DNA from 3 places in the Longispora urticae genome. Region 3 is predicted to be linked to each of the others. Evidence: riboswitches for the same ligand, from Rfam matches in the RefSeq annotation. Region 3 holds a riboswitch; each other region holds the start of a gene.

Region 1 (10,103 bases), on a different contig from region 3:
GGCCTTCTCCTCCAGTTCGAGGTTGGTCCGCGACATCTCCCCGGACTGGTCCTGCAGCTCCAGGGCCAGGCGCTGCGACTGGGCGAGCAGCTCCTCGGTGCGCTGGTTGGCCCGGATCGTGTTCAGCGCGACGCCGATCGTGGCGACGAGCCGGTCGAGGAACGTCAGGTGCAGCTCGGAGAACGTGGACAGCGAGCCGAACTCGATGACGCCGAGCGGCTGGCCCTCGAACAGCACCGGGAGCACGACCACGTCGGCGGGCGGCGCGCTGCCGAGCCCGCTGCGCACGGTCAGGTAGCCGGGCGGGGTGGACGTGACCCGGATCGTGCGCCGGGCGGCGACCGCCTGGCCGACGAGCCCCTCGCCGGGCGCGAACACGACGGCGTGGCCCTCGGGCACGTACCCGTAGGAGCCGGTGAGCCGCAGCCTGGTCGTACCGTCCTGGCCCTCCTGCTGGAGGAAGAACGCGCCGACCTGCGCCTCGATCAGCGGGGTCACCTCGTCCATGATCATGCGGCAGACCTCGCCGAGGTCGCGCTGCCCCTGCAACAGGCCGGACACCCGGGCCATGTTGGAGTTCAGCCAGTCCTGCTCGGCGTTCTTCTTCGTCGTCTCGCGGAGCGTGACGATCATCTGGTTGATGTTGTCCTTCAGCTCCGCGACCTCGCCCTGCGCGGCGACCGTGATCCGCTGGGTCAGGTCGCCCCGGGTCACGGCCGTGGACACCCGCGCGATGGCCCGCAGCTGGGTGGTCAGGGTGGACGCGAGCTGGTTGACGTTCTCGGTGAGGTCCTTCCAGGTACCGGACACGCCGCGCACCTGCGCCTGGCCGCCCAGCTTGCCCTCGGAACCGACCTCGCGGGCCACGCGCGTGACCTCGTCACCGAAGGAGGACAGCTGGTCCACCATGGTGTTCATCGTGCTCTTGAGCTCGAGGATCTCGCCCTGCGCGTCGATCGTGATCTTCTGCGACAGGTCACCCTTGGCCACGGCGGTGGCGACGGAGGCGATGTTACGGACCTGGGCGGTCAGGTTCGACGCCATGAAGTTCACGTTGTACGTGAGGTCCCGCCAGGTACCCGACACGCCGGTGACCTTCGCCTGCCCGCCGAGCTTGCCCTCGGTACCGACCTCGCGGGCGACCCGGGTCACCTCGTCGGCGAAGGACGACAGCTGGTCGACCATGGTGTTCACCGTGCGGCCGATCCGGGCGAACTCGCCCCGCATCGGCTGGCCGTCGATCTGGAGGGCCATCTTCTGCGACAGGTCGCCGTCCGCGACGGCGACGATCACGCGGGCGATCTCCGTGGTCGGCCGGCCGAGGTCGTCGATGAGCGCGTTGACGGCGCGCACGCCGCCACCCCACTCGCCGGGATGATCTGTCACGTCGAGGCGTTCGGTGAGTTCACCCTCCCGGCCGACGATCTGCGCGATCCTGATCAGGTCCTGATTTCGGCGCTCGAGCTGTTCGACAACCTTGTTGAACCGGTCAGCGACCTCGTCGGCACCCTCGGAGGAGGAGTTTTGGGGCAGACGTACCTGAAAGTCACCCTGCTGGACACGCCCCAACGCGTCAACGAGCTGAGTGAGCAGCGCGGAGTCCATCGCCCCATCCTCCCCTGCGATGGCGCAAATGGCGAGAACCCGGCACCCTGATCACTATCTCGGCCATGAACTAGCGGAAAAGTACCCGGTCAGGAGAGACTTCACCCGTGCCTACGCACGCCCGGCGACGGCTTCGACTGCCAGCCGACCACCAGTCACCGGCGCACGCCCGTGCCGCCGTCCGCGAGGTTCTCGCGGAGGCGGGCCTGGCGGAGTTGCTGGACGAGGCTCTGCTGCTGACCACGGAGCTCTCGACCAACGGTGTCGTGCACGCCGGTACTGACATCGATGTCGACGTCCAGGTGGACGACGCGGGGGTCACGGTCACGGTCACCGACTTCGTGGGCGGCGACATCGGACCGGCCACCCGGCCGGACCACTTCAGCGAGGGTGGGCGAGGGCTGTTGCTGGTCGACCAGTTCGCGAGCGCGTGGGGCACCACGCACGGCGAGGACCGCAAGGGGGTGTGGTTCCGGTTGGACCGTACGCCGCCGTCGCACACCGAGCCCCCGGCCTCCCCGCAGCGCCGGGACTGGCTGTCGTTCCTGTCCGAGACGAGCGAGCTGCTCGCCCAGTCCCTGGACCCCGAACTGACCCTGGCCCTGATCCCGCAGCTCGTCGTGCCCCGGCTGGGTGACTGGTGCGCGGTGCACAGCGCCGACGAGTGGGGCAACCTGACCCTGGCGACCTGGCTGCACCGGGACGAGAGCGCGCTGCCCGTCCTCCGCCAGGAACTCGACGAGGTCGCCCCCCGGCTCCGCGACGTGGTCACCTCCCGGGCCCCGGTCACCCTGCCCCGGCCGTTCGAGGGCGTGGCCGTGCCGCTGATCGCCCGGGACCAGCTGCTCGGCACGCTGTCCGTGGGCCGGCACCTGGACCGGCTGCACAGCGTGGACGAGGTCGCCGTGGTCGCCGACCTGGCCCGGCGGGTCGCGCTCGCCCTGGACAACGCGCGGATCCACGCCGAGCGGGAGAACATCGCCCAGGCGTTCCAGCGGGCCCTGCTGCCGGCCGCACTGCCGTTGTCCACGGGGCTGGAGTTCGGCGCGGAGTACGTGCCCGCGAGCACCGGCACCGATGTCGGCGGCGACTTCTACGACGTGCTGCCCCTGGGTGACCCGGCCGGGGACGGCGGCGAGGCGTACACCTGGCTGGTCTCCATCGGGGACGTGTGCGGCAAGGGCGCGCAGGCCGCGGCGCTCACCGGCCTGGTCCGCGACGTGGTCAGGGTGCTGGTCCGCGACGGCCGTTCGCTGCCCCGGACGATGGAGCTGCTCAACACGACGATGTTGGAACGCGGCGACGGCAAGCACTGCACCCTGGCGGCGGCGATCGTGACCCGGTCGACGAACGGCGTGGTGGAGCTGGAACTGTGCCTCGCCGGGCACGACAAGCCGGTGCTGCTGCACGAGGACGGCGGTACGACGCTGGTCGGCGAGGGCGGCACGGCGGTCGGCCTGCTGGACACGGTGCGTACCCCGCTGGCCACGGTCCGGCTCGCGCCGGGCGACGCGCTGGTGTTCTACACCGACGGGGTGACGGAGCGCCGGCGCGGCGACGAGCTGTACGGCCAGGACCGGCTCCGCCAGGAACTGGCCGGTCTGACCGGGTTGCCGGCGCAGGCGGTCGCGAGCCGGTTGCGCGCCGCGGCCCTGGCCTTCTCGCCCGAGCAGCCGCGCGACGACATCGCCTTGTTGGTGCTGCGCAACCCGGGCTGACCTCGGGTAGCGTTGCCCGCTATGAACGCAGTTCCCCCGCTCGCCAAGCAGGTTCCCACGACCCGTGTGCAGCACGGCGACTCCACGGTCGACGAGTACGCGTGGCTCCAGGACAAGACCGACCCGGACACCATCGGCTACCTGGAGGCGGAGAACGCCTTCGCCGAGCAGGCGACCGCGCACCTCGCCGGGCTCCGGGAGACGCTGTTCACCGAGTTGAAGACGCGCACCCAGGAGACGGACCTGTCGGTCCCGACCCGGCAGGGCGATTTCTGGTACTACAGCCGCACCGTCGAAGGCAAGCAGTACGGCATCCACTGCCGGGTGCCCGTCACCGGTGACGCGGTCCCGCAGGTGTCCCCGGACGGCGCGCCGCTCCCGGGCGAGCAGGTCGTGCTCGACGAGAACGAGCTGGCCGGCGACAAGGACTTCTTCTCCCTGGGTACGTACGACCCGAGCCCCGACGGCACCCTGCTCGCGTTCTCGACGGACTACTCGGGCGACGAGCGGTACACGATGCGGGTGAAGAACCTGGTCACCGGCGAGGTGCTCCCCGACGAGATCCCGAACACCTTCCACGGTTCCGCCTGGTCGCGGGCCGGGGACGTGCTGTTCTACCTGACCGTCGACGAGGCCTGGCGCCCGCACCAGGTGTGGCGGCACACCCTGGGCTCCACCGAGCCAGACGTGCTGGTCCACCACGAGACCGACGAGAAGTTCTGGGTGAGCGTGGGCCTGACCCGGTCCGCCGACTACCTGGTCATCGACATCGGCAGCAAGATCACCAGCGAGCTGCGGTTCGTGTCCTCGGACGATCCGACCGGCGGGTTCGCCGTCTTCGGCGCGGGCCGGGTCGAGGGCGTCGAGGTGCAGATCGACCACCAGGGCGACCGCTTCTGGGTACTGCACAACCACGACGCGGAGAACTTCGTCCTCGGCTGGACCCCGGTCGACGACACGAACCAGTTCCACGAGGTGATCGGGCACCGCGAGGACACCCGGCTGCTGGACGTGCAGGCGTTCGCCGACCACGCGGTCGTGCACTTCCGCCGCGACGGCCTGACCGGGCTGCGGGTGCTGCCCAACGACGGCGAACCGCGCGAGCTGACGTTCCCCGAGCCGGTGTACGACGTGTCCCCCACCGGCAACGCGCACTACCCGGCGTCGACGTTCCGGCTGGCGTACACCTCGCTGGCCACCCCCGACTCGGTGTACGACTACACCATCGCCACCGGCGAGCTGACCCTGCTGAAGCGCCGCCCGGTGCTGGGCGACTTCGACCCGGAGCGCTACGAGCAGTTCCGCGAGTGGGCGACGGCCCCCGACGGCACCCGGGTACCCATCTCGATCATGACCTTGAAGGGTACGCCCCGGGACGGCTCGGCCCCCCTGTCGCTGTACGGCTACGGCAGCTACGAGACCAGCATCGACCCGTGGTTCTCCATCGCCCGGCTGTCCCTGGTGGACCGGGGCGTCACGTTCGCCATCGCGCACGTCCGCGGCGGCGGCGAGATGGGCCGGCACTGGTACGACGACGGCAAGCTGCTGCACAAGAAGAACACCTTCACCGACTTCGTGGCCTGCGCGCGGCACCTGGCGGCGGCCGGCTGGACCAGCCCGGAGCGCACCGTCGCCCGGGGCGCGTCGGCCGGCGGCCTGCTGATGGGCGCGATCGCCAACATCGCGCCGGAGGCGTTCGGCGGGATCGTCGCGCAGGTGCCGTTCGTGGACGCGCTGAACACGATCCTCGACCCGACGATGCCGCTCACCGTCGTCGAGTGGGACGAGTGGGGCAACCCGCTGGCCGACCCCGAGGTGTACGCGTACATGAAGTCCTACTCCCCGTACGAGAACGTCACCGCGCAGGAGTACCCGGCGCTGCTCGTGATGGCCGGGCTGAACGATCCCCGGGTCGGCGTGCACGAGGCCGCGAAGTGGGTCGCCCGGTTGCGGGTCGTCGGGCGGGGCGGTCCGGTGCTGCTCAAGACGGAGATGGGCGCGGGGCACATGGGCCCGTCGGGCCGGTACGACGTGTGGAAAGAGGAGTCGTACGTGAACGCGTGGCTGTTGGACGTGGTGGGGCTGGCGGGCTAGGCAGACCCGGCGCCGGCCCACGTCGGGGCCGGCGCCGGGCTGGTCAGACCAGAGCCGCCAGCAGCGCCGGGTTGATGTTCCCGCCGGAGATGATCGCGACGGTCCGCCCGAGCGGCAGCTCCTCCCGGTGGTAGAGGTACGCCGCCGTGGACACCGCCCCGCTCGGCTCCGCCACCAGCCGCGAGGACCGGGCGAGCACGCCCACGGCCGCGCCGATCTCCTCCTCGGTGACGGTGACGATCGCGTCGGCCACCTCGCGGATGTGCGCGAACGTCAGCTCGGACAGCCGCGGGCTGCGCAGACCGTCGGCGATGGTCTTCTCGGTCTGTTCCAGCGGCCAGGACACGACCCGGCCGGCGGCGAGGCTCTCCCGGGCGTCGGCGGCCAGCGCGGGTTCGACGCCGATCACCTTCGCGTTCGGGGCGAGCGCGCGGATGGCGGTGCCGACCCCGGAGAGCAGGCCACCCCCGCTGACGGGTACGAGCACGACCTCCACGTCCGGCAGGTCCTCGGCGATCTCCAGCCCGACGGTGCCCTGTCCGGCGATGATGTCGACGTGGTCGAACGGCGGGATGAGCGGGTAGCCGTGCTTCGCGACCAGTTCGAGGGCCCGGGCCTCCCGCTCGCCGGGTGAGACGACGATCACATCCGCGCCGAGGTTCTGCATGCCCGCGATCTTCACCTCGGGGGTGGTGTCGGGGACGACGATGATGGCGGGCATGCCCAGTTGCCGGGCCACGTACGCGACCGCCTGGCCGTGGTTGCCCGACGAGTACGCGATGACTCCGGGCATGTCCGGGCGGATCGCGTTGCGCGCGCCACGGATCTTGAAAGCGCCGATGGGCTGCAGGTTCTCCGGCTTCAGCCAGAGTGGCCGGTCGGCGTCGGCCCACGCGCACGGCACGAGCTGGGTCCGCAGCGCGGTACCCGCAATGGTTGTGGCGGCTTTCTGGATGTCACCCAAGGTCACGAGCCTCATAGTCGTCAAGGTAACCACACGCGGAATTCATCGTTAGGTAGTTGGGTAGCTACCGCACGAAGTGGCACAAGCAGATAACTTGTTACCCCCCAGTCCAGCGTCTAGCCTTGGGACCGTTCGTCCGGGTACAGCGACCCGACGGGGGGAGCACCGGTCGAATGCCGCCGAGTCGCCCTGTGGCGAATCGGGGACCCACAGAGCTAGTTGGGGTGAATCCGTCACTGTTCGTAGTGGCGGTAGGGCGATCTTCCCGCCCGAACCCGTCAGCTAACCCGGTAGGCGGCTGAGGGAAGAAGGAGTCAGCAGCCCAGGTGAAATCCGTCCGCGGAGCCTATTTAGCCGTCGTCGCCGTCACCGCCTCCGTCGTGATGTCCTTCGCGGGCAGCGCGCACGCCGACGATGTCGACGAGATCGAGCGCCAGTTGGATTCCAAGTGGAGTGCGCTGGAAGGCACGATCGAGCAGTACAACAAGACTGCCGCGACGCTGAAGACCACCAAGGCCGAGGTCGAGGCCGCCTCCCTCAAGGTCAAGCCCCTCCAGGACAAGGTCGACGTCGCGTACGCGCAGATCGGCCTGATGTCCGCCGCCGCGTACAAGGGCGGCAAGGCCAGCACCGCCAACGCCCTCCTCGGGGGCGGCTCGGCGGACTCGATGCTCGAACAGCTGACCCTCCTCGACGCCATCAGCGCGTCGGAGCAGAAGCAGATCGACGAGCTGAACAGACTCAAGGCACCCCTCGACGCCGAGAAGAAGAAGATCCAGACCCTGCTCGACTCGCAGCAGAAGATGGAGTCCGAGCTCTCCGCCAAGAAGGTCTCGATCACCGGCGAGATGGACGCCCTGCAGGCCCAGCGGACCGCGGCGTACAAGGACCGGGCGAGTCGGAACGGCACCCGGATCGACTACGTGCCGCCGTTCATCCCCGGCCCGCCCGGCAAGGCGGTGACCTTCGCGATGGCCCAGATCGGCAAGCCGTACGTGTGGGCCGCCGGCGGTCCGGACGCCTACGACTGCTCCGGCCTGACAATGGCCGCGTGGGCCGCGGGTGGCGTGTCCATGGGGCACTACACCGGCTGGCAGCGCGACGCGTCGACCCCGATCACCCGGTCGCAGCTCCAGCCCGGTGACCTGATCTTCTACGGCGGCGACCGGCACGTGGCCCTGTACATCGGCAACAACCTGGTCGTGCACGCCCCGCAGCCCGGTCAGAACGTCAAGGTCGAGGGCGTGGACATGGGCGGGGACACCCCGACCGCCTACGCCCGCCCCAAGTACGCGCGCTGACACCCCCCTGCGAACGGCCCGCCCTCCACGAGGAGGACGGGCCGTTCGTGTGTCCGGGGACTAGCTAGTAGCGGGTGCCCTCGGGGGTCGGCAGCGTGTCGAGATCCGCGAGGTCCTCGGCGGTGAGGACGAGGTCCGCCGCCGCCGCGTTCTCCTCCAGGTAGGAGATCCGCTTGGTGCCCGGGATCGGCACCACGTGCTCCCCCTGCGCCAGGGTCCACGCGAGCGCCACCTGACCGGGCCGGGCGCCGTGCCGGTCGGCGATGACCCGGACCGCGTCGACCAGCTTCTGGTTGGCGAGCATCAGCTCGGCGGAGAACCGGGGCATCAGGCGGCGCCGGTCGCCCTCCTCCAGGTCGTCGATGCTCGCGAGCGCGCCGGTCAGGTAGCCCCGGCCGAGCGGCGAGAACGGGATGAACGCCGCCCCGTTGGCCTTCGTCCAGGGCAGGACCTCGTCGAGGTAGTCCCGGGCCCACAGCGACAGCTCGGACTGGATGCTGGCGACCGGGTGCACGGCGTGCGCGCGGGCGGCCTCCTCGGCGGTCACCTCGGACAGCCCGAGGTACCGGACCTTGCCGGCCTCGACCTGCTCGGCGAACGCGCCCCACGACTCCTCGATCGGCACGGCCGGGTCGACGCGGTGCATCTGGTACAGGTCGATGTGGTCGACGCCGAGCCGCTTCAGGGACGCGTCGACCGCCGCCCGGATGTGCTCGGGGCGGCCGTCGGGCTTCATCGCGGCCGGGAACGGGGCGGGGACCAGCCCGGCCTTGGTGGCGAGCACGACCTCGTCGCGGCGGCCGGCGAGCGCGCGGCCGACGAGCTCCTCGTTGTCGTACGGCCCGTAGATGTCGGCCGTGTCGATCAGGGTCACGCCGAGGTCGATGGCCCGGTGGATGACCTTGATGTGCTCGTCGGGCGACTGGGTCCCCGTCGAGTACGCCCAGGTCATGCCCATGCAGCCGAGGCCGACCGCGCCCACGGTCAGGTCGGTGGTGCCCAGGGTGCGCTGCTGCATCAGTACTCTCCCAGCTATCAGTGTTCTGATTGTTCTGGGGCCGAGACTATCAGAGCACTGATAGTGTGCCAACCATGCAACTCGGGATGTTCGTACGCAGGCTGGAGCAGACGCTGACCGCCGCCAAGGCCGACGCGTTCCGGGAGTCCGGGCTGACCGTGCCGCAGCACCTGGCGTTACTGGTGCTCGCGGCCTCGCCCAACAACTTCTCTGCCGCCCAGCTCGCCCGGGTGTGCCTGGTGACCCCGCAGACCATGTCCACGATCACCGCGAACCTGCTGGCCAAGGGCCTGATCGAGAAGCACCGGACGGACGTGCACGCCCAGGTGCTGGTGCTGAAGGCGACGCCGGCCGGGCTGGAGCTGCTGGAACGGGTCGAGCCGGGGAATCTGGCGGTCGAGGCGCGGTTGATCTCGGGGTTCACGCCGGAGGAGCAGGAGAAGTTCCGGGAGTTCCTGATCCGGGCGCTCAGCGCGCTGACCGACCCGCCCGGCGCGGCGGGTTAGCCGACCGGCAGCACAGTGCCGGAACCGGTGACGCCGCCGTGCAGCTCCAGCCGGGTCAGCTTCGCGCCCTTGGGGATGTCGAACACGACGACGCCGGTGGCCGTCGTACCCGCCGGGATCTCCTTGACGAGTGCCTGGTTCGCGCCGTTGGCGTAGACCCCGGCCACCGGGTCGCTACGGACCTCGACCCCGGCGTCGGTGAACGCGCGCTGCAACGAGTCGGTGAACAGCTGGCCCTGGGTGGCGGTGTTCCGCACCCCGAGCGTGACCAGGCAGAACTGCCCCTGGGGGGTCTTGGTCAGCGCGTCGGCCCCGACCTTCTCGACCCCGCACTCGACCTTGTCCGCGGTGAACTCGAAGCCGGCGTCCCGGACCGGGCCCGTGGCCGACGGGGTCGGCTGGGCGACCTTCTTGTCCTCGTCCTTGCCGCCTGTGGACAACACCAGGACACCGACGCCGATCACGAGGAGTAGCGCGGCGATGCCCAGCGCGAGCGGCAGCTTGCTCTTGTTCGCCATGCGCCCGAGCCTACGTTCGACCTGCGGTTATCCACAGGTTATCCACAAGGAAGAGAGGTTACCCACAGGGTTGTCCACAACTTATCCACAGGTTGTGCACAGGGTTATCCACAGGCTCTGTGCACAAGCCGGCTACGTCCTGTGGACAACCACCAGCCTGTGGACAACGCGCGGCGGGGCTCCCCGACCTGTGGACAACCGGCCACGGCGGCCTGTGGACAACTAGGGGAAGATCACCCGGGCGATGCCGGTCAGCTCCTTGGCCGCGATCTCCTCCCGGGTGAGGAACAGCATCGCCTGCCCCTCCCCGACCACCACCTCGTCCTGGGTCGCCTCGGTGGTGCCGGAGAAGATGTGGAACCGCACCCCGACCCCGTCG
Region 2 (10,103 bases), on a different contig from region 3:
GTAGAACAGCCGGGCGCCGGTCATCGCGAACGCGTCGGCGAGCAGGTCGGGCCGGACCCCGTCGTCGTCCATCGGCACCGGCACAGGGCGCAGGCCGGCGGCCCGGGCGGAGGCGAGCGCCCCGGGATAGGTGGGACATTCGACGAGTACCGGGCTGCCGGGGGCGGCGACCGCGCGGAACACCATGGACAGCGCGCTCTGGCCTCCGGCCGTGACGAGGACGTCCTCCGGGGTCACCCCGCCGCCCGCGACGCCGGCGAACACGGCGCGCAGCGCGGCCAGCCCGCTGGTGGGGGCCCGGTCCCAGGCGTCGGGGCGGCGGGCGGCCCGGGCCAGGGCCGCGCCCAGGGCCCGGGTGGGCTGCAGGGACCGGTGCAGGTAGCCGCCGTCGAGCATGAGGGTGCCGGCGGGCGCGGGGCCCAGACCGTCCGTGATGGACCGGGTGTCCACGGCCCGGTCGGTGAGCGCGATCGTCTGCCAGGCGGTGTCGGCGGGGCCCTCGCCGGGCCGGGTCCGGGGCGTCGCGGCGTAGGTGCCGCTGCCCGGCCGGGTGACGACCGCGCCCTCGGCGGCCAGCTGGGCGATGGCCCGGGCGACGGTCACGGGGCTGACGTGGTGGCGCGCGATCAGTTCGCGGCTGCTGGGCAGGCGGTCGCCGGGGGACAGCCCGCGGAGCAGCGCCCGGAGGGTGGTGACCAGATCGACAGAAGTGCTACTGTCTGACATGAGTACCAAGGATAGCGCTTTTGTTTCCCCGGGGGAATCGCTACTCGACGTCGCCGCGCTGCGGGCCGACACCCCCGGCTGCGAGCGGGTCACCCACCTCAACAACGCCGGCTGCGGGCTGCTCGCCGCCCCCGTGCTGGCCACGATGCTCGACCACCTGACCCTCGAATCCCAGATCGGCGGCTACGAGGCGTCCGCCGCCCGCGCCGACGGGGTGCGCGCCTTCTACACCGAGATCGCGGCCCTGATCGGCGCCCAGCCGCACAACATCGCCTTCGCCGGCAGCGCCACCCACGCCTACGCCACCGCGCTGTCGTCGATCCCCTTCGCGGCCGGCGACGTCATCCTCACCACCCGCAACGACTTCGTCTCGAACCAGATCGCCTTCCTGTCCCTGAAGAAGCGGTTCGGGGTACGGGTCGTGCACGCCCCCGACGCGCCCGAGGGCGGGGTCGACGTCCCCGCGATGGCCGCCCTGATGCGCGAGCACCGCCCCCGGCTGGTGGCCGCCACCCACATCCCCACCAACTCCGGCCTCGTCCAACCCGTCGCCGAGATCGGCGCGCACTGCCGGGAACTGGACCTGCTGTACCTGGTGGACGCGTGCCAGTCCGTGGGGCAGTACCCCCTCGACGTGACCGCCCTCGGCTGCGACCTGCTCACCGCCACCTGCCGCAAGTTCCTCCGCGGCCCGCGCGGCTCCGGCTTCCTCTACGTGTCCGACCGGTTCCTGCACGCCGGGTACGAGCCGCTGTTCCCCGACATGCACGGCGCGAGGTGGACGGCCCCCGACGCGTACCGCCGGTCGGACACGGCCGCCCGGTTCGAGGAGTGGGAGTTCCCGTACGCGACGGTGCTGGGCTGCGCCGCCGCCACCCGGTACGCCCGCGACGTCGGCATGGAGGCGATCTCCCGGCGCACCCCGGCGCTGGCCGCCCGGCTGCGCAGCTGGCTGGAGGTCATCGACGGGGTGGGGGTCCTCGACCGGGGGCCGGAACTGGGCGCGCTGGTCACGTTCGCCGTCGAGGGGTGGCAGGCGCAGCCGTTCAAGGCCGCGCTCGACGCCCGGGGCGTGAACTCGGCGCTGAGCTTCCGCGAGTTCGCGCAGTTCGACTTCGGGGACAAGGACGTGGACTGGTGCCTGCGGCTGTCCCCGCACTACTACAACACCCACGACGAGATCGAGCGGGTCGCGGGGCTCGTGGCGGAACTGGCCGCGGCGGGCCTCCGGTGACCCCGACCCGACCCGCGACCCCGGCCGCCGCGCCGTGGCCGAACCCGGCGGTCCCGACCGGACGGAGCGCCCCGTGACCGTCCTGGACTCTCCGGCCCGGCCCGCGAGCCTGTGGCGAAACGGCGACTTCCTCAAGTTCTGGCTCGGCGAGACCCTGTCGCTGCTCGGCACCCAGGTCACGAACCTGGCCCTGCCGCTCACCGCGATCCACGCCTTCGGGGCCACCGACGCCCAGGTGGGGCTGCTGCGGTTCCTGCAGCTCGCGCCGTACCTCGGACTCGCCCTGGTCTTCGGGGTGTGGGTCGACCGGGTCCGGCGGCGACCGGTGATGCTCGGCGCGAACGTGGTCCGGCTGGTCCTGCTGGCCCTGATCCCGGCGCTGGCCGCCCTGGACGTGCTGCGGATGACCCCGCTGCTGCTGATCGCCTGCGCGATCGGCGTCGCGTCGGTGCTGTTCGACGTGAGCTGGATGTCCTATGTGCCCACCCTGGTCCGCGACCCGGAGCACTACGTGGAGGCCGGCGCCAAGATGGGGGTCAGCTCCTCGGCCGCCGACGTGGCCGGCCCGGGGCTGGCCGGTGCCCTGGTCAGCGCCGTGACCGCCCCGGTCGCGCTGATCGTCGACGCGTGTTCCTACCTGGCGTCCGTGGTCTCCCTGCTGCTGATCCGCACCCCCGAACCGCGGCCCGCACCCGCCGGGCGGCGCCGGCTCGGCCCGGAACTCCGCGAGGGACTGGCCTGGGTGTTCGGCGACCCGGTGCTGCGGGCCCTGGCCCTCGTCGGGTTCTGCTGCAACTTCTCCCTGGTCACGGTGTGGACCATGTTCCTGCTGTACGGCACGCACGACCTGGGCCTGGGCGCCGCCACCCTCGGCGGGGTGTTCGCGACCGCCTCCGTCGGCGGCCTGATCGGGGCCACCGTCTCCCGGCGGGTGATCCGGCGCTTCCCCCTGGGCCGGGTCTACCTCGTCGCCCAGTCGGCGCTGGTCCTCGGCCCCGCGCTGATCCCGCTCGCCGCCGGCCCCCGGCCGGTCATGGTGGCCCTGTTCGTGGCGTCGTTCTTCCTGACGTACCTGGGGCTCGGCGTCGCCGGGGTGATCATCGTGAGCCTGCGGCAGACCGCCACCCCGCAGTCGATGATGGGCCGGATGACGGCCGTGTTCCGGACCCTGCTGTTCGGCGGCGGCGCCCTCGGCGGACTGGCGGCCGGGCTGCTGTCCGGCGCGCTCGGGGCCCGGGGCGCGCTGACCGTCGCGGCCGTGGCGTCCGCGCTGGTGGTGATCGCGCTGGTGGTGTCGCCGGTCAGCCGGCTGCGGGAACTGCCGGAACCCCGGGGCGGGTGACGCGCGGCCGAGCGGGGGCCGGTCCGCGCGGGCGGCGACGGGGGTGTCCGCGCGGCCGGCCCGCGCACGTGCCCTCCCCGAGCCCGGCGGCGGGGTGGCGGGCGGTGGCCATACTGGGCCCGTGACGAAGCGGCGCGCGTACCGGATGGCGGACGAGGAACGGATCGACGGCACCTGGCGGCCGGTCTTCGTCCGGAACGGCGACACCTATTTCCTCACCGACCTCATCGTGTACGCCGACGGGCTCGTCGAGTGCTGGGGCCTGCTCACCCTCGACGAGCTGCGCGCGAAACTCGACTCCGGCTGGATCACGGTCACGCCCCGCGACGGCGAGCGGGCCTCAGCGTTCGAGCTGGCCACCTGGGAGTTCGCCCGCTCCGACGGGTATCTCACCGCCGACGACCTGTTCGCCGAGGTCAGCAACGAGATGGACCGGCTGGCCGGCCGGCCCACCGCCGAGTCCCGGTGCGACGAGGCCGTCGAGGAGTTCCGCCGGGTGCCCACCGAGGAGAACCGGGCCGCCCTGCGCGCGGCGTACCTGGCGGTGCCGGAACACGAGCGGATGTACCTGGGCGACATGGACGTCAAGGACTGGCCGTACCGGGCGCTGACCACCCCGGTCGGCGAACCCCTCGACGGGGACGGGGACCCGGTGACCGCCGAGGACCACGAGGAGGCGCTGGAGTTCTTCGCCGACCGGGCCCGGGCCGCCGCCGACGCGGACACCCGACGGCACGCGGACGGCCCCTCGGAGTCCGGGCACCCGACCGTCGTGCTGGACTCCGTCTTCGGGAGCTGGCCGGGGCCGCCGAGCGTGCACGTGCTGCGCGCGGAGTACCCGGCACCGGTGGAGTTCGGCGGGCACACCTACCCGACCCTCAGCCGGGCCTACCTGGCCCTGGCCGCCGCCGACCCCGGGGTGCGGGACGCGATCCGGGACGCGCGCGGCGACTGGGACGCCCGGAGACTGCTCGCGGCCGGCGGGCACCGCCCGGGGTGGACGGCGGCGCGCGAGGCGGTGGTGGCCGAACTGCACCGGGCGCGGTGCCGGCAGCATCCGGAGCTGGCGGAGGTGCTGCTGGCGACGGGCGACGCTCGGATCGAGTACCGGGGCACGGACTCCGGGTTCCTCGACGTCCGGGACCGGATGGGCCGCGTCCTCGAACAGGTCCGCGCCGAACTCGCGGCGGCCCGCGCGGGCCTGCTGTGACCGGGACCCGCCCCGCCCGGCCGTAGGCCACGGCAGGCTGTGCCCGACGCCCCGCCCTCGCCGGCCGGTGGGGACGGCGCACCCGTCCCCGGTCCTACACTGGCCGGATGCTGCGCCCCTTCCGGCAGGTCGACGTCTTCACCACCACCCCGTACCGGGGCAACCCCGTCGCCGTGGTCCTCGACGCCACCGGCCTGACCACGGACGAGATGCACCGGTTCGCGCACTGGACGAACCTGTCCGAGACGACGTTCGTGCTGCCGCCGGGCACCCCGGACGCCGACTACCGGGTGCGGATCTTCACCCCCACCGAGGAGCTGCCCTTCGCCGGGCACCCGACCCTGGGCACGTGCCACGCGTGGCTGTCGGCGGGCGGTACCCCGAAATCCGAGGTCGTGGTGCAGGAGTGCGGGGCCGGCCTGGTCCGGGTGCGCCGCACGGCCGACGGCCTGGCGTTCGCAGCGCCGCCGCTGGTGCGGTCCGGGCCGGTCGACGAGGCGCTGGTAGTGCGGATCGCGGGCCTGCTCGGCCTGGACCGGTCGGCGGTCGTGGACGCCGAGTGGGTCGACAACGGCCCCGGCTGGGTGGCGGTGCTGCTCGCCGACGCGGCGGCCGTCGCGGCGGTGCGCCCGACGGCCGTGGACCTCGACCTCGGCGTCGTCGGCCTGTATCCGCCCGGTTCGCCGGCCGCGCTGGAGGTCCGCGCGTTCTTCCCGAAGGACGGCGCGACGGTCGAGGATCCGGTGACCGGCAGCCTGAACGCCTCCGTCGCGGGGTGGCTGCTGCGCACCGGCCGGGTCACCGCGCCCTATGTCGCGAGCCAGGGCGCGGCGCTCGGCCGGGCCGGCAGGGTGCACGTCACCGTCGACGCCGACGGCGCGCTCTGGGTGGCCGGCGGCACCGTGACCTGCGTGACGGGCGAGGTCGACCTCTAGACCCGACTCTTCGGGTACGCGGGGCCTGCGGTCGGTCGTTGGTGCTGGCAGCCGCGCCCGGTGCGGTGGGGCCCCGCCCGTTCCCGCCGTGGTGTCTGCCGCCACGGGCTTCGGCGAGGGCCGGGGCGTCGGTGCTGTTCCGCGTCCCCGCGACGCTCCACGGCGCGCGCCGCCCAGCCGGCCGGGCACCGTGAGGAGGAGTACACGGGCGCCCGTAGCGTATGCCCGTGCAGATGGTGATCGCGGTGGCGCTGCTGGTGGGCGTGCTGGGCTTCGCGGTGGCCGCGCCGGCCCGGCTGCCGGAGGTGCTGGTCGCGGGCCCGGCGGCGGCCCTCGCGGTGCTCCTCGGGCTGGTGTCCCCGGGCGCCGCGTGGGCGGAGATCGTCGCGCTGGCCCCGACGGTCGGCTTCCTGGCGGCGGTCCTGGTCCTGGCGCACCTGGCCGACACGGCGGGCGTGTTCCGGTACGCGGGCGCGCTCGCGGCCCGGCTCGGCGGCGGTACCCCTCACCGGTTGCTCGGGGTGGTGTTTGTGATCGCCGCCCTGGTCACGGCGGTGCTGAGCCTGGACGCGACGGTGGTGCTGCTCACCCCGGTGGTGTTCGCGACGACGGCGGCGGTCGGGGTCCGGGCCCGCCCGCACGTGTACGCCTGCACCCACCTGGCGAACTCCGCCTCGCTCCTGCTGCCGGTGTCGAACCTGACGAACCTGCTCGCCTTCGCGGCCACCGGGCTCACGTTCGCCGGGTTCGCCGGGCTGATGGCGCTGCCGTGGCTGGCGGTGATCGGCACCGAGTACCTGGTGTTCCGCCGGTTCTTCGCCGCCGACCTGGGCACCCCCGCGCAGCCGGTGCCCGTGCCCGCCCCGCCCGCCCCGCGCTACGCCCTCGCGGTGCTGGCCCTGACCCTGGCGGGCTTCGCCGTGGCCGAGCCGCTGGGCGTGCACCCGGCCTGGACCGCCGCCGGGGGAGCGGCCCTGCTGGCCCTGCCCGAGCTGCGCCGGACCCCGCGCCGACTGGGCCGGATCCTCGCCGAGACCAACCCGGCGTTCTGCGGGTTCGTGCTGGCCCTGGGCGTGGTGGTGCTCGCGGTCCGCCGGCATGGCCTGGGCGCGCTGCTCGACGGCCTGGTCCCCGGGCGCGGCGACCTGCTGGGCCTGCTGGCGGTGGCGGCCCTCGCGGCGGTGCTGGCGAACCTGGTCAACAACCTGCCCGCCACCCTGGTCCTGGTGCCCGCCGTCGCGCACTCGCCCGGCCTGGTGCTCGCGGTCCTGATCGGCGTGAACGTCGGCCCGAACCTCACGTACGTCGGTTCGCTGGCCACCCTGCTGTGGCGGCGGATCCTGCACGCGCACGACGCCCGGCCCACGGTGGCGGAGTTCCTCCGGCTCGGCGCGCTGACCGTACCGGCGTGTCTGGCCTCGGGGGTGGTCGCCCTGTGGCTGGGGCTGCGACTGTGGGGGGTATGAGGATTCTCGTCTGGCTCACCGAGGGCACGTGGCCGGCCTGCGTCGACGCGGCGGCCGACCTGGCGCCGCCGGGAGCGGACATCACACTCCTGCACGTCACGGACCCCGGCGTGGCCGAGAGCCTGCACGGCGCGTTCCTGGGCCGGCTGGGCCGGGGCGGGCACGGTACCGATCCCGGGGACACGGTCGAGGCGGCGGTCCGGGCGGCCGAACGCACCCTGCTGAACGCGGCCGTGGCCCGGCTGGGCCGCCCGGCGCACATCGCCGCCACCTCCGGCCGGGCCGAGCGGCTGGTGGTCGAGGCGTGCGAGGCGGCGGACCTGCTGGTCCTGGCCCGGGACGGCGACCACTCCCGGCCCGGCCCGGGCAGCCTGGGGCCGGCTACCCGGTTCGTGGTGGACCACGCGCCGTGCCGGGTGCTGCTGCTGTGGCCGGACGCGGCGACCTCCCCGAGACTGCTCCCGCCGGCCGGGTAGCCCCGCCGACCGGTCCGGCGGCGGCCGCGCCCGCGCCGGCCGGGCCGCACGGCGGAACCGTCCCGCCGGGTACCCCTCTGCTCGAATTGTCGCTCTGCGTGACGACGATCTCTCCACAGTGTGTGATTGAACGCGTGGTAGTTGCCGAGAGTCACGCTCTGTCCTAGCATCGGCGTGCAGACGACCGGACCCTCGCCGCCGACGGGTGGCACCGGGAGTCACCGCCGAGTCGCACTCGCGAGCCGGGGACCCAAGGTACGTGGGGTGAATCCGCCCGGCTCCTCTGTGGAGGGCCGGCCGGTAGGGCGCTCTTCCCGCCCGAATCCGTCAGCTGACCTGGTAGGCGGGTACGGGAGAAGGGTTCTGTCTGTCTTGTCCGTCTTAGCACGTCGTGCCGCCCTGACAGTCGTCGCCGTCGCCGCCACCATGCTGGTCGCGATCACCCCGGCCCAGGCCGAGCCCGAGGGGGGTACGAAGCCGCTGCGCGACGCGCTCCGGGCCGCCTCCCAGGGGTACCAGGACGCGCGCACCGCGATCGCCAACGCCAAGAAGCGCGAGGGCGAACTGTCCGAGGAGATCCTCGCCTCCCAGGCCAAGGTGGCCGACCTGAGCGCGGCGGTGGGCCGGCTGGCCGCGGCGCAGTACCGGGGCGGCTCGTCGGCCCAGTTGCAGGCGCTGCTGTCCAGCGGGTCACCGGAGAGCTTCCTGGACACGGCGGCGACGGTGCGCTACCTGTCCGAGCGCGACGGGGCCCAGGTCACCGCGCTCAAGGCCGCCCAGGCCACCCTCGCTCGGCAGCGCAAGGACCTCGACGCGGCGATCCTCGAACAGGAGAACCAGCTCAAGGAGCTGCGCAAACGCCAGGACGAGGCGCTCAAGGCGCTGCGCTCGGCCGGCGGCGGCGACCCGACCCTCGGCTTCGGCGACCTGCCGGCCAACGCGACCCCCGCGCCGCGCAACCCCGACGGCAGCTTCCCGTCCGAGGGCTGCTCCGTGAAGGACCCGACCACCAGCGGCTGCCTGTCGCCGCGCACCCTGCACGCGTACAACGAGACGAAGAAGGCGAACTTCGACCACTACGTGTCCTGCTACCGCTCGGCCGAGGACGGCGGGGAGCACCCGCGCGGCAAGGCCTGCGACTGGTCCTCGGCAGCGAAGGGCTTCGGCGGGATGGCGGTCGGCGCGGAGAAGGACTACGGCAACAAGCTCGCCGCCTGGTACATCGCCAACGCGGACCGGCTCGGGGTGCTCTACGTCATCTGGTTCCGGCAGATCTGGATGCCGGGCACGGGCTGGCGCTCGTACTTCGGCAGCGGGGACCCGTCGTCGGAACACACGAACCACGTGCACCTGTCGATGCGCTGACGGGTGCCGGGCTTCCGGCCGGTCCGGCGCTCACGGGACCGGGCGTGCGGCCGGCTCCGCGCCGGCCGGCGGGCACCGGGTGGTGCCCGCCGCCGGGCGTCAGCCGCAGTTGGCGGTGATCGTCCTCACCACGTTCGTGGTGTCGTTGATGCTGCGGTAGGTGTTCGTGGCCGTGCCGACACACATGTAGGTGGTGGTCTCCCAGTAGCTCGACACGGTGGTCCAGGTGCCGGTGCCGGGGTTCAGTCGTTGAAGCGAGACGTAGATCTGGCGCTCCGGTTGCCCGTCGTAGCAGATCATCCAGGCCTCCGCGCCGATCGCGGTCCCGCCGTCGGTGAGGAAGTACGCGACCCTGCACGGCGGGGCGGCCTGGGCTGGTGCGGTGACGGCGAGGCTCACGCCGGTGGCGGCGAGCGTGAACGTGGCGGCCAGGGCCGTCCTGAGCAGTCGTGACATGAGCGCTTCTCCTTCGGGAGGCGGAGAGGCGACCGTAACAGTCTACTTTAGACAGTGTCTATAGATGTCGATGGCTGCCCCGCCGGGCTCCACGGGGCCAGCGTCGCGTGGATGTCCTGGCCGGGGGCCGCGTCCTGCGTGATCACCACCGAGTCCGGCGTCGGGAACCGGACCGTCACGTTCAGGCCGCCCGCCCGCCAGGCCCCGTCCCCGACGGGCCGCAGCACCACCGGCGCCTGCCCCGGCGCGGTCAACGCGAGGTCGGCGGCGTCGCCGGTCACGAGGAACTCGCCGTCGTCACCCGTGAACCGGCCGGCGACCGGCGGGCCGCCCACCGGGGCCGGGCGGGTCGGCCAGCCGAGCCCCTTCGCGAGGGCGGGCAGCAGCGCCTCGGTGATCAGCGCGTGCCCGTAGTCGCCGTTGGTCATGACGACCGCGCCCCGGCCGCCGTCGAGGAACAGCGTGGCCTGGCACTTGAAGCCCTCGTTGCCGCCGCCGTGCCCGATCGACGCGGGCAGGTCGGGCTCGGACAACTGCAGCCCCAGGCCGTAGGGGGTGGTCGGCCCGGACCGGGTGGCCATCGCGTCGGCCAGGTCCCGGGGGAGGAGCGCGCCGGGCTCGCCGGCCAGGGCGGACCGCAGGGCGAGGAAGAACCGGGCCAGGTCGGTGGGCGTGGTCCACAGGCCGGCTGCGGCCATCTCCGGGTACGTGTGCCCGACGCCCGCCAGCGCCGTCGGCCCCACCCGGTGCCCCGAGGCGGCGTCGCCGGCGAGCGCGGCGGGCAGCGGCTGGGCGAACGTGCTCCGGGTCATCCCCAGCGGGCCGAGGACCAGGTCGGTGGCCAGGTCCGGGAAGTCCCGGCCGGTCACGTCGCACACCAGCTGCTGCACGAC
Region 3 (10,103 bases):
GGATCGCGGCGAGCGGGCGGACGCCGTACGTGCTCGGCGCGCTGAGTACCCCCGGCTGCTTCACGGTGTTGATCTGCTCGAACCCGGCCGCGACCGCCGACGTCGACGTCCTGATCGCCCCCGACACCGGCCCCGAACCGGTCATGGGCTCGACCCGGATGAAGGCCGCCACCGCCCAGAAGCTGATCCTGAACTCCTTCTCCACGGCCGTGATGGTCCGCCTCGGCCGGGTGTACTCCAACCTGATGGTCGACGTGTCCGCCACCAACGCCAAGCTCCGCGGCCGGCTGCTGACCCTGCTGATGGAGGCCACCGGCCTGCCCGAACCCGAGGCCGCCGCCGCGCTCGCCGCCGCCGACGGCGAACTGAAGGTGGCGCTGGTCACAGCGCTGGCCGGGGTGACGACGGCGCAGGCCAGAGCGGCTTTGATCACAGCCGACGATCAGGTCCGAAAGGCGCTTGTGCTCCTTACATCCGGCGCCTAGTGTCCGCACTATGCAGCGTGGAAGTGTGTTTCGGCTCGCCGGCCTGGCCCTGATCTGGGGATCGAGCTTCCTGCTGATCGCGATCGGCCTGCGCAGCTTCAGCCCGATCCAGGTCGTCCTCGGCCGGATGGTCTTCGGCGCCGGGGTGCTGCTGCTGTTCGTCTGGCTCACCGGCCGCAGGCTGCCGCGCGACCGGATGCTCTGGGTGCACCTGGCCGTCGTGTCCGTGATCGCCAACGTGCTGCCGTTCCTGCTGTTCGCGGTGGGGGAGACCGAGGTGTCCTCGGGCATCGCCGGCGTCCTGAACGCGACCACCCCACTGTGGACACTCCTCGTGGGGTACGCGAGCGGCCACGACCGCCGGGTCACCGCGCTCCGGCTGGCCGGCGTCATCCTCGGCTTCGTCGGCGTCCTGCTGATCTTCTCGCCCTGGAAGTCCGGCTCCGAGGCCGCGAGCTGGGGCGGCCTGGCCTGCCTGACCGCCGCCGCCCTGTACGGCGTCACCTTCATCTACATGGACAGGTTCATCGTCCGGCGCGGCGTCGAGTCCGTCGTCCTGTCCGCCTCCCAGCTCGCCGTCGGCGCCGTGCTCACCCTGCCCCTGCTGCCCTTCCTCGGCGGCCTGCGCGCCCCCGAGTGGCACTGGGGCCCCTTCCTGGCCATCGTCGCCCTGGGCGCGGTCGGCACCGGCGTCGCGTACGTCCTGAACTACCGGCTCGTCGCCGACGAGGGCCCCACCGCCTCCGTCGTGACCTACCTACTTCCGGTTGTCGCGGTGCTTTTGGGGTACGTGTTACTCCAGGAACCCCTGAGCCTGCAGGTGATCGGAGGGATGGTGATCGTGCTGTTCGCTGTCGCTCTGGTCAGAAGGCCGACCGTTCCGGCCAGACAAATAAGTGCAAACAACGCTTAACATATGGTTACACGCTGTGTTCGATTACACAGTGGGAACCAGAGGGCCCTGCTCAAGCGTCCTACTACGTGTGACCACTCGCGGCACCGTCACAGCCGCGAGTTACCTACGTCTCACGGCCAGACGCCTGGTCGCCGGAATGGTCAGGCGTCCTCGCTCGTTATGACAGTGACACGTCAAGCACGGGAGGTTCGGCGCGCGTGGAGAAGACTCGGGTTTTGCGAACGGCAGATGTCGCTGAAGAGCGCGACCTCGTCGGTGTCTACCTGCACGAGATTTCGAAGACGCCGCTGCTGGCCGCGGCGCAGGAGGTCGACCTGGCCAAGGCCGTGGAGGCCGGGCTGTACGCGGACCGACTGCTCGCCGAGGACAACGCACCCCAGGGTGTGAAAGCGGACGAACTCGCCGAGCTCGTGTCCGAGGGGCAGAAAGCGAAAGACCAGTTCATCAAGGCCAACCTGCGACTCGTCGTCTCCATCGCGCGGCGCTACGTGCGCAGCGGCATGCCGATGCTCGACCTGATCCAGGAGGGCAACACCGGCCTCGTCCGGGCCGTCGAGAAGTTCGACTACGTCAAGGGCTTCAAGTTCTCCACGTACGCGACGTGGTGGATCCGCCAGGCCATCAGCCGGGCCATCGCCCAGCAGGAGCGCACCGTCCGACTCCCCGTCCACCTGGTCGAGGACGTCAACCGGATGCGCAGCATGGCCCGCCAGCTCACCCGTGAGCTGGGCGGCGAGCCCGAGGTCGAGCAGCTCGCCAACGCCCTCGGCGTCCCCGTCGAGCGCGTCAACGAGCTCAAGCGCTGGTCGCAGGACACCGTGTCCCTGGACACCCCCGTCGGCGACGACGGCGACACGAGCCTCGGCGACCTGGTGTCCGACTCCGACGCGCCCAGCCCCGAGGACATCGTCCTCGCCGGCCTCGAGCGCGAACGGATCGACTCCATGATCGGTCACCTCGACGACCGGTCCGCCGGCATCGTCCGGGCCCGCTACGGCCTGGAGGACGGCCGGGAGCACTCGCTCACCGAGGTCGCCCAGCGGTTCTCGCTCTCGCGGGAGCGGATCCGGCAGCTGGAGATCCAGGCGCTCGGGCGGCTCCGTGAGCTGGCCCGTGCGGAGGGTATGTCCGTCGCGGCGTAGGTAGTGGGTAGGTTCTGACGGAGGGGCTCCGGGCCGGTTGGCCGGGGCCCCTTTCGTGTGTGCGGGCACCGGGCCGTCGGGGCGGCTTGGCCGTGCTCGGCTGGGGTGGCGTGTGGTGGTGGATTGGTCGCGCTCGTTCGGCCGGACCGGGGCGGGTGGTTGTCGCCGGGGCGGGCTGGGTGGTGCGTCTTGGCCGAGCCGGGTCCGGTGGGGCCTACTCAGGGCGCCGTTCGTGCGCCACGCGTGCGGGGCTCCCGCCTGCCGCCTCTTACTCCCACCGGTTCGACCTGTCAGGTCTCGGGTGCCCCGGGCACCTGTTGTCGGGATGCGGTGATCGTCGCACGGGTGTGGGGCGGGCTGCTGGTGTTTCCCGGCAGCTGACGGCATTGCGACGACGTGCCGGGCGGCCCCGTGCGGACGCCCGGCACAGGGCGCGGTCTGGAAGATGACAGCGGGGCCGGTGGGGGCGTGATCCATCATGGAGGGATGCGGAAGTGGCTCCGGATCGCACCCTGGGTGGGGTGTGCGGCCCTGGCGGGACTGGCCGCCGTGTTCGCCCTCCTCGACACGACCCGGGCCAGCACGTTGTCCGGGGTGATCAGCGTGTTCTGTGCGCTGATCGGGCTCGGTGACCAGGGATACCAGCGCCTCCGGCAGGCGGCGGCGGTGCGGGCAGCGCGGGGCGGGGACCCAGCCGGGGGATCGCCTGGGGCCGGAAACGGCGGCGCGGGAGATCCTTCCGGCGGGACCGGGACCGGGACCGGGACCGGGTCCGGGGCGGCAGGCGCGGCCGCAGGGAGCATCGCGGCGTCGGCCGGAGGCGTTGCGGGTGGCACGCACGCCGGTGGCGGCACGGGAACCCCGCCGGGCGGGCAGCGCTCCGGGGCGGTCCGGCCCCCGGTGCCGCGCGGGGACTTCCACTTCACCGCCAACGACCACGGCACCAACAACGTGCACATCGTGCGGTCCACCGGACTGGCGGTGCTCGCCCTGACCGTGGTCGCGGCGCTGGTACTCGTCGTGCTCGTGGTCCTGCACCTCAACCGGAGCGGCGGCCGGGCCGAGTCGGGTGCCGGGGCCCGCCCGTCGGCCGCCTCCCTCGCGCCGACGCCGGGCGGGACCGCCCACGGGCCGGGGGCCGGCACACTGCCCGTCGACCCGGGCGGAGACCCGGGACGGCGGTCGGCCACCACCCCGCCCCGGACCGCCGGACCGCTCCCGGTGCGGGCCACCCCCGGCCCGAGCGTCGTGTCCTCGCCGCAGCCGCGCCCGGAGCCCCAGCCCGACAACCAGGTGACGGAGACGGCCTTCACCCTGTACGACCTGGAGGGGGTGGACTGGCACGGTGGCCAGGCGACGCCGACCAAGCAGACCGGGGCGGCCGGGATGATGTACTTCAAGCCCAACGACGTCCAGCTCTACTACTACGGCTGGGCCGACACCCGGGTCGCGAACCACCGGCCCACGTTCCAGGACTGCCTGGCCGCCGCGGACCGCCCCGGCGACGTGTACCAGGCGATCAAGCTGACCATGCCGGAATACCCGATCAACCCCGGTGACCGGTACTGCCGCCGCGAGTCGACCAGCCCGAACGCCGTCTCCTACGTCGTGTTCGACGAGATCAACCTGCACACCGCGCCGTACTACGTCCGGATCCGCGTCTCCTACCAGTCGAGCCCCTGACGACGCCCCGGGTCCGGGCCCCACGAGCGACGCCCCGGGTCCGGGGCCCCCACGAGCGACGCCCCGGGCCCGGGCCGCCACGAGGTCGGCCGCACGGCCTGAGCTTCCCTGCGTCCCCAGCTCCGGGTGCGTCGGCGGATTTCGGTCGCACCGGGTCCGGAGGCGTGGGTAGGGTGCCCGGATGACCTCCGAGCTCCGCCTAGAGAAGATCACGGCCGACAACGTCGACGCGGCCTGCGCGGTCACGGTGCGGGCCGGCCAGGAGCGGTTCGTGGAGTCGGTCGCGCGGTCCCTCGCCGAGGCGTACGTGCACCCCGACATCGCCTGGCCCCGCCTGATCCTCGACGGGGACGAGCCGGTCGGCTTCGTGATGGCCTTCTTCGACGTCCACTTCTACGACACCGACCCGCCCGAACTGCTCCGCTCCGGCCTGTGGCGCCTGAACATCGCCGCCGACCACCAGGGCCGCGGCTACGGCCGGTTCGCCGTCGGGGCCGTGTGCGACGAGATCCGCCGCCGGGGAGGTTCCCGGGCGACCGTCACCTACGCGCCCGACGCCGACGGCCCCGGGGGCTTCTACCTGGGCCTGGGTTTCCGCCCGACCGGCGAACTCAGCGGCGAGCAACCCGTGGCCGAACTGGACCTGACCACCGCGACCGTCTGACCACCCCGGGGTGTGGCGGGAGCCCGGGCGGCCCGCCACCGATGTCGGGGACGTGCCGCCCGGGCGCCGCGGATGCCTCAGACGAGGCTTGCCAGCAACTCCGCGAAGGGCCGGGGCTGGCTGAAGTAGCCGACGTGCGAGGCGGTCAGCGTGTGCACGTCGAAGGGGTTGTCCGGGGTCAGAGCGTCCGCCCGGCGGATCATGTGGTCCTGCACGGCCGGGGTGAGGCTGCGGTCCGCGGCGAGCCGGACGTAGGTGTGCGGGACACGTCCCCAGCTGTCGGCCCGGACCAGGGCCGCCGGCTCCAGTACCGAGTAGTTCTCGTCCGGGTCCATGGAGTCCAGCAGCAGCCGGAACTGGTGGTCGGTGGAGTCGGCCATGATGGCGGCCTTCAACGCGGCGAACAGCTCCGGATCGGCGTGGGCGCCGCGCCAGTTCAGTCGGGCCACCCCGGGTTCGCGTTCGCCCGGTACGGCGATCCGGGCCACCGCCGCGTCCAGCAGGTTGTCGTCGACCACGTCCCACGGCTCGGTGAGCATGGCCGGATCGCTGAGGCAGAGCGCGGACAGGTAGACCACGCGGTGGAGCAGTTCCGGTGCGGCGTTGGCGACGGCGCTGATCGTCAGGCCGCCGAGACTGTTGCCGACCAGGACGACCGGCGCCGGCCCGGCGAGTCGCCGCAGGGTGTCGACGACGTGCCGCACGTTGTCCCGCAACGTGACGCCGCGCATCGGGGAGGGCGCCGAGGCGAGCGCCCCGAGGTCCTGGGGCTGACGGTAGTAGGCGGCGGGGCTGTCGGCCCGGCTGCCGTGACCGGGCAGGTCGACGGCGTGCGAGCGGTGACCGAGCAGGGCCAGTTCGTTCTGCAACGGACCCCATGCCTGGGCGTTGCTGGAGCCGCCGTGAACGAACACGAAAATGGGGGGTACGGGTGCGCGCATGGTGAATTTCCTCGTCATCCTGAGGTGAACTGTGGACGCGGGACCCTGGTGCCGACAACGGCCGACACCACGGTCAGAGCGCCACCCGGATGCGCGCGGCCTGCCAGTTGTGGATAACGGAACACACGCCCCGAGTCTGCGACACCCCGCACCCTCTCCTCAACCCAATTCCACGCCCCGCACAAAAGTGGGGCACGCCGAATGGCGTACCCCACAAAAAGCTTTTGACCTAAGACGAAGTGGCCCGCTGAGGGCGGGGCTGGCAAGCGTCGGCGGAAGGGGCTAGGGCAGCGCCCTGCACCTTCCGCCGAGGCGCCGCCAGCGTCGTCCTCAGCGGGTCCTCACCCACGCACGCGGCCGTAGCCGTAGATGCTGCCGATCTGGGTGATGGGGGCCATCATCACGTTCTGGCCCGGCTGGGGGGCGTGGATCACCTTGTCGTTGCCGACGTAGATCGCCACGTGCCCCAGGCCGTTGGAGAAGACCAGGTCGCCGGGCTGGAGCTCGCCGCGCTGGATGTGCGCCGTGGCGTCCCACTGCATGGCCGCGTTGTGCGGCAGGGAGACGCCGGCGGACTTCCACGCGGCCATGGTGAGGCCCGAGCAGTCGTAGCCGTTGGGGCCGGCGGCGTTGAAGATGTAGGGCTTGCCGACGACGCCGTACGCGAAGTCGACGGCCTTGCCCGCGGTGCCCGGCAGGTGCGGGGCCGGGAGGCCGACGGTGCCGCCCGGGCCGATGCCGGCCTTCTTGCGCTGCTCCTGGAGCTTCTTCAGCTCCTCCTCGATCTTCGCCTTCTGCCCGGAGAGTTCCTTCTCCTGGGCGGTCTGCTGGTTGAGGGCGGCGTCGAGCTTGGTCTTCTCGCCGTCGTAGGCGGACTTGGCCTCGTTGTAGGCGGCGATCTCCTGCTGCTGCCCGTACGCGAACTGGTCGAGGATGGTGAGCTGTTCCATCAGGCTCGACGGGTTCTGCGAGCTGAGCAGGGCGCTCATCGAGGACACGCTCTGGCCCTTGTAGGCGGCGGCGGCGACGGCGCCGATCCGGCCCCGCGCGGCGTCCACTTTGTCCTGGGCCGGCTTGAGCTGGATGTTCAGCTTGTCGACGGCCTCGCGGGTGACCTTGAGCTGCTCGGTCACCTTGTTGAAGGACTCGATGACCTTCTCGAGCTCCTCGGACGCCTTGTCGATCTGGGCGGCGAGCTCGGCGGGGGTGGGCTCGGCCTGGGCGGGTGAGGCGCCGAGGGTTGCGGCGACGGCGAGGAGGCAGCCGATGGCCAGTACGCGGAGGGGTTTCCGGCTGACGGTGGTCAACGCAGCACGACCCTTTCATAGGCAACAAGCCGCGCCCACGTTACCCGCCTTGTGAGATGCGTGCCACCTTCGGGAAATGCCTACTACACAAAGAAAACAGCCCATCACGCGAGGTGATGAGCTGTTTTCTCGGTGGTCGAGAAACCGGGCACACAAATGGGTCTACCCGGGAAAGCCGGAACTACTAACCGCGGACCCGGCCCGCGCCGTCGTACCCGCCCATGGAGTCGACGTTCGAGATCTTCACCGACTCGCCCGGCTGGGGCGCGTGGATCACCTGGTTGTTGCCCACGTAGATGCCCACGTGGCCCAGGCCGTAGAAGAACACCAGGTCGCCCGGCTGCAGGTCGCCCCGGCCGATCCGGGTGGTGGCGGCCCACTGCGCGTTCGTCTGGTGCCCGCCGATGCCGACGCCGGCCGCGCCCCAGGCGCGCATGGTCAGGCCGGAGCAGTCGTACGTGTCCGGGCCGGCCGCGCCGTAGACGTACGCCTTGCCGAGCTGCGCGTACGCGAACTGCACCGCCACGCCCGCCTTGCCCGAAACGTTCGGCGGCGGGGTGTTGGAGGTGTTCGACGGGCTGGTGGACCGCTCGGCGGACCGGCTGGCCCGTTCGGCGGCGGCCTTCGCCTCGTCGCGCTCCTGGACGAGCGCGGCGTTGGCGGCCACCAGGGCGGCCTTCTTCGCCGCCAGGGTGGTCTCCTGCTTCGTCTGCTCGGCGATCAGGCCGTCCAGGCGGGCCTTCTCGGCGTCGAGCTCGCCCCGGGCGCTGGTGAGGTCCCCGACGCTGTCCGGCGCGGGACGGGTGGCCACGGCGGCGGCTCCGACCTGGTCGAACAGGGAGGTCGTGGGCCGGGCGGCGATGCCGAGCGGGTTGGCGGTCGCGGCGACCTTGTCGGCGAGGGGGGCCAACTTCGCGGCGACGGTGTCGGCGACGAGCCGGGTACTGGCCAGCGTCGCGCGCACCTTGTCGTACTCACCGGAGATCTGGGTGACCTCGCGGGCGTTCTGATCGATTTTGCCCTGAGTGTCAGTACCGGGATCGGCCTGAGCGGCGGTCATCGGACCCGAGACGGCCAGCACGGAGACGCCCACAACAGTGAGCGCGGCGCGCAGCAGCCCCGGCACGGAACATGGTGCCAAGGAGGACTCTCTTCCCTCGTCTGCCTACACGGGCAGCACACCGCCTACCGGGTTAGCTGACGGGTTCGGACGGGAAGAAATTGCGCCCTACCGCGCACTGCGCGGATTCACCCCGGCGGAGGAGTCGCACCTCCGCGATGGTTCCCCGGCTCACCGGTCACGATGACTCGGCGGCCCGTCCGGCGCTCCCCATCAATGGGTGGCTGACTCCCGGACGTTGACTGACGCTACCTGGGATCTGAGGCATAGCAACCCTGAGTGACGGGCCAGACGTGAGCCCCACCCGGTCGCACCGCAGCTCAGAGGAGGGTCTAGGCTCCGCCCGATTACCCTACGTGCGCGTTCAGCCACTCCTGCAGGGTGTCGAGGTAGAACTGGCGGGCCTCCTCCGCCGACAGGGCGAGGTCGTGCAGGCCGTCAGGAACCTCGATGAATGTCACGTCGGGGCCGAGCGCGCGGGAGTACTCCGCGATGTGCGCGACGTCGAGAACCGAGTCCATCCGGGTGGCGTCGTCGCTCCACTCGGGACGCTTGTACGACGCGGTGGACGCGGTCACCAGGACCGGGACGTCGATGTTGAGGCCCCTGCGCAGCCGGCGCTGGGCGTGCGTGATCGCCACCAGCCAGCCGAGCCGGGTCGGGATGCCCTCGATCGGCTTCCACGCGGTGTCGAAGTTCCAGGCGCCCTTGCGGTCGACGTGCACGCTGTCGCCGTACACGCTGCTCAGGCCCGCCGGGAGCGAGCGCATCGGCTGGCGGCGGCCCACCGGCGCGAGGACGACCGGCGCGACCCGGCGGAGGAACCAGTTCGCGTTGAGGTCGAAGAACGGGCTGTTCAGGGTGAGCGCCGTGATGGTGCCGGTGCCCTGGAGCTTGTGCGCCCACATCGAGGTGGTCAGGCCGCCCGTGGAGTGCGCGTTGACGACCAGGATGTCGTGGCCGTCCTCCTCGCGGATGATCCGGGCCGCCTCGTCGAGCTCGACGAAGTACTCCGCGACGCTGTCCACCATGGACGGCGTCTGGCCGGGGCGCAGGCTGCGGCCGCTGCGCCTCAGGTCGATCGCGTAGAAGGTGTAGCCGAGGCTGACGAAGAAGTCGGCCAGGTGGGTCTGGAAGAAGTAGTCGTTGTACCCGTGGACGTAGAGCACCGCCCGGGTGGACTGGCCGGCCCGACGGCGGACGAGCGTGGCGACCAGCTCGCCCTTCTCGTCGTCCGGCAGCGGCAGGGTGCGCGCCTCGTAGGCGTCGCCCAGGATGTCCTTGACCCACATGGGCACATCATCGCAGGTGGTCGAGGATGTCGGGCACCGCCAGAAGAATTCCGGCGAGTCCGGCCACGATCACAAAAAACGGGCGGAGGACACCGCGTTCGAACCCGCCGTTCACCTGGACGGCCATGAAGTTCGGTACGCCGATCTCGCGCCACACCCGGCCGGCCAGCGGCAGGGGCCACAGGACGGGGCAGCCCGCCCGGGTGATCATGTCGCCGAGGGTGTGGATGACGCCGCCGAACGCGATGGCGAGCCCGAGCAGCGGGAAGCCCCGGTCGGCGGGCAGCCACAGCCAGGCCCCGTACGCGGCGCCGGCCGACAGCAGGGTCACCACGATCCAGCCGCGCTCCTTGGCCCAGTCGGCGAGCAGGCCCCGGATCGCGAGCCCGAGGGTGAAGAACAGCAGCCCGATCACGAACGGCTTGCCCCAGTGCCCGGCGAGGAACGCGACCAGGCCGCCCAGGGCCACGTTGAAGACCCAGGTGTGGGTGAGGGTGCGGTGGCCGTTCTTGCGCTTCGGGTCGTGTTTGGCCCGGGTGACCGTGTAGACGGC

Evidence for each region. Region 3 has a riboswitch for cyclic di-AMP ahead of PT931_RS03905 (C40 family peptidase). Riboswitches for the same ligand answer to the same signal wherever they lie in the genome.
Region 1: linked by a shared signal. The riboswitch ahead of PT931_RS05470 (C40 family peptidase) and the one ahead of PT931_RS03905 (C40 family peptidase) in region 3 are both predicted to bind cyclic di-AMP.
Region 2: linked by a shared signal. The riboswitch ahead of PT931_RS28985 (coiled-coil domain-containing protein) and the one ahead of PT931_RS03905 (C40 family peptidase) in region 3 are both predicted to bind cyclic di-AMP.

Annotation. Positions count from the first base shown of each region.
Region 1 covers NZ_JAQZSH010000011.1:100,778-110,880, reverse strand. Annotated here, with positions in the region: gene PT931_RS05495 (ATP-binding protein) at 1-1,353, opposite strand, end outside; gene PT931_RS05490 (hypothetical protein) at 1,375-1,656, shown strand; gene PT931_RS05485 (SpoIIE family protein phosphatase) at 1,713-3,323, shown strand; gene PT931_RS05480 (S9 family peptidase) at 3,345-5,417, shown strand; gene PT931_RS05475 (threonine ammonia-lyase) at 5,461-6,396, opposite strand; cyclic di-AMP (ydaO/yuaA leader) riboswitch at 6,549-6,693, shown strand; gene PT931_RS05470 (C40 family peptidase) at 6,708-7,682, shown strand; gene PT931_RS05465 (aldo/keto reductase) at 7,747-8,700, opposite strand; gene PT931_RS05460 (MarR family winged helix-turn-helix transcriptional regulator) at 8,775-9,206, shown strand; gene PT931_RS05455 (DUF4352 domain-containing protein) at 9,203-9,724, opposite strand; gene PT931_RS05450 (NUDIX domain-containing protein) at 9,947-10,103, opposite strand, start outside.
Region 2 covers NZ_JAQZSH010000041.1:275,547-285,649, forward strand. Annotated here, with positions in the region: gene PT931_RS28950 (aminotransferase-like domain-containing protein) at 1-726, opposite strand, end outside; gene PT931_RS28955 (aminotransferase class V-fold PLP-dependent enzyme) at 725-1,960, shown strand; gene PT931_RS28960 (MFS transporter) at 2,034-3,302, shown strand; gene PT931_RS28965 (DUF7638 domain-containing protein) at 3,424-4,512, shown strand; gene PT931_RS28970 (PhzF family phenazine biosynthesis protein) at 4,620-5,447, shown strand; gene PT931_RS28975 (ArsB/NhaD family transporter) at 5,675-6,913, shown strand; gene PT931_RS28980 (universal stress protein) at 6,910-7,389, shown strand; cyclic di-AMP (ydaO/yuaA leader) riboswitch at 7,602-7,750, shown strand; gene PT931_RS28985 (coiled-coil domain-containing protein) at 7,816-8,754, shown strand; gene PT931_RS28990 (hypothetical protein) at 8,854-9,210, opposite strand; gene PT931_RS28995 (serine hydrolase domain-containing protein) at 9,258-10,103, opposite strand, start outside.
Region 3 covers NZ_JAQZSH010000008.1:32,617-42,719, reverse strand. Annotated here, with positions in the region: gene PT931_RS03940 (N-acetylmuramic acid 6-phosphate etherase) at 1-485, shown strand, start outside; gene PT931_RS03935 (DMT family transporter) at 496-1,398, shown strand; gene PT931_RS03930 (sigma-70 family RNA polymerase sigma factor) at 1,599-2,543, shown strand; gene PT931_RS03925 (hypothetical protein) at 3,030-4,226, shown strand; gene PT931_RS03920 (GNAT family N-acetyltransferase) at 4,408-4,890, shown strand; gene PT931_RS03915 (alpha/beta hydrolase) at 4,968-5,849, opposite strand; gene PT931_RS03910 (C40 family peptidase) at 6,173-7,138, opposite strand; gene PT931_RS03905 (C40 family peptidase) at 7,323-8,279, opposite strand; cyclic di-AMP (ydaO/yuaA leader) riboswitch at 8,321-8,452, opposite strand; gene PT931_RS03900 (alpha/beta hydrolase) at 8,606-9,550, opposite strand; gene PT931_RS03895 (metal-dependent hydrolase) at 9,558-10,103, opposite strand, start outside.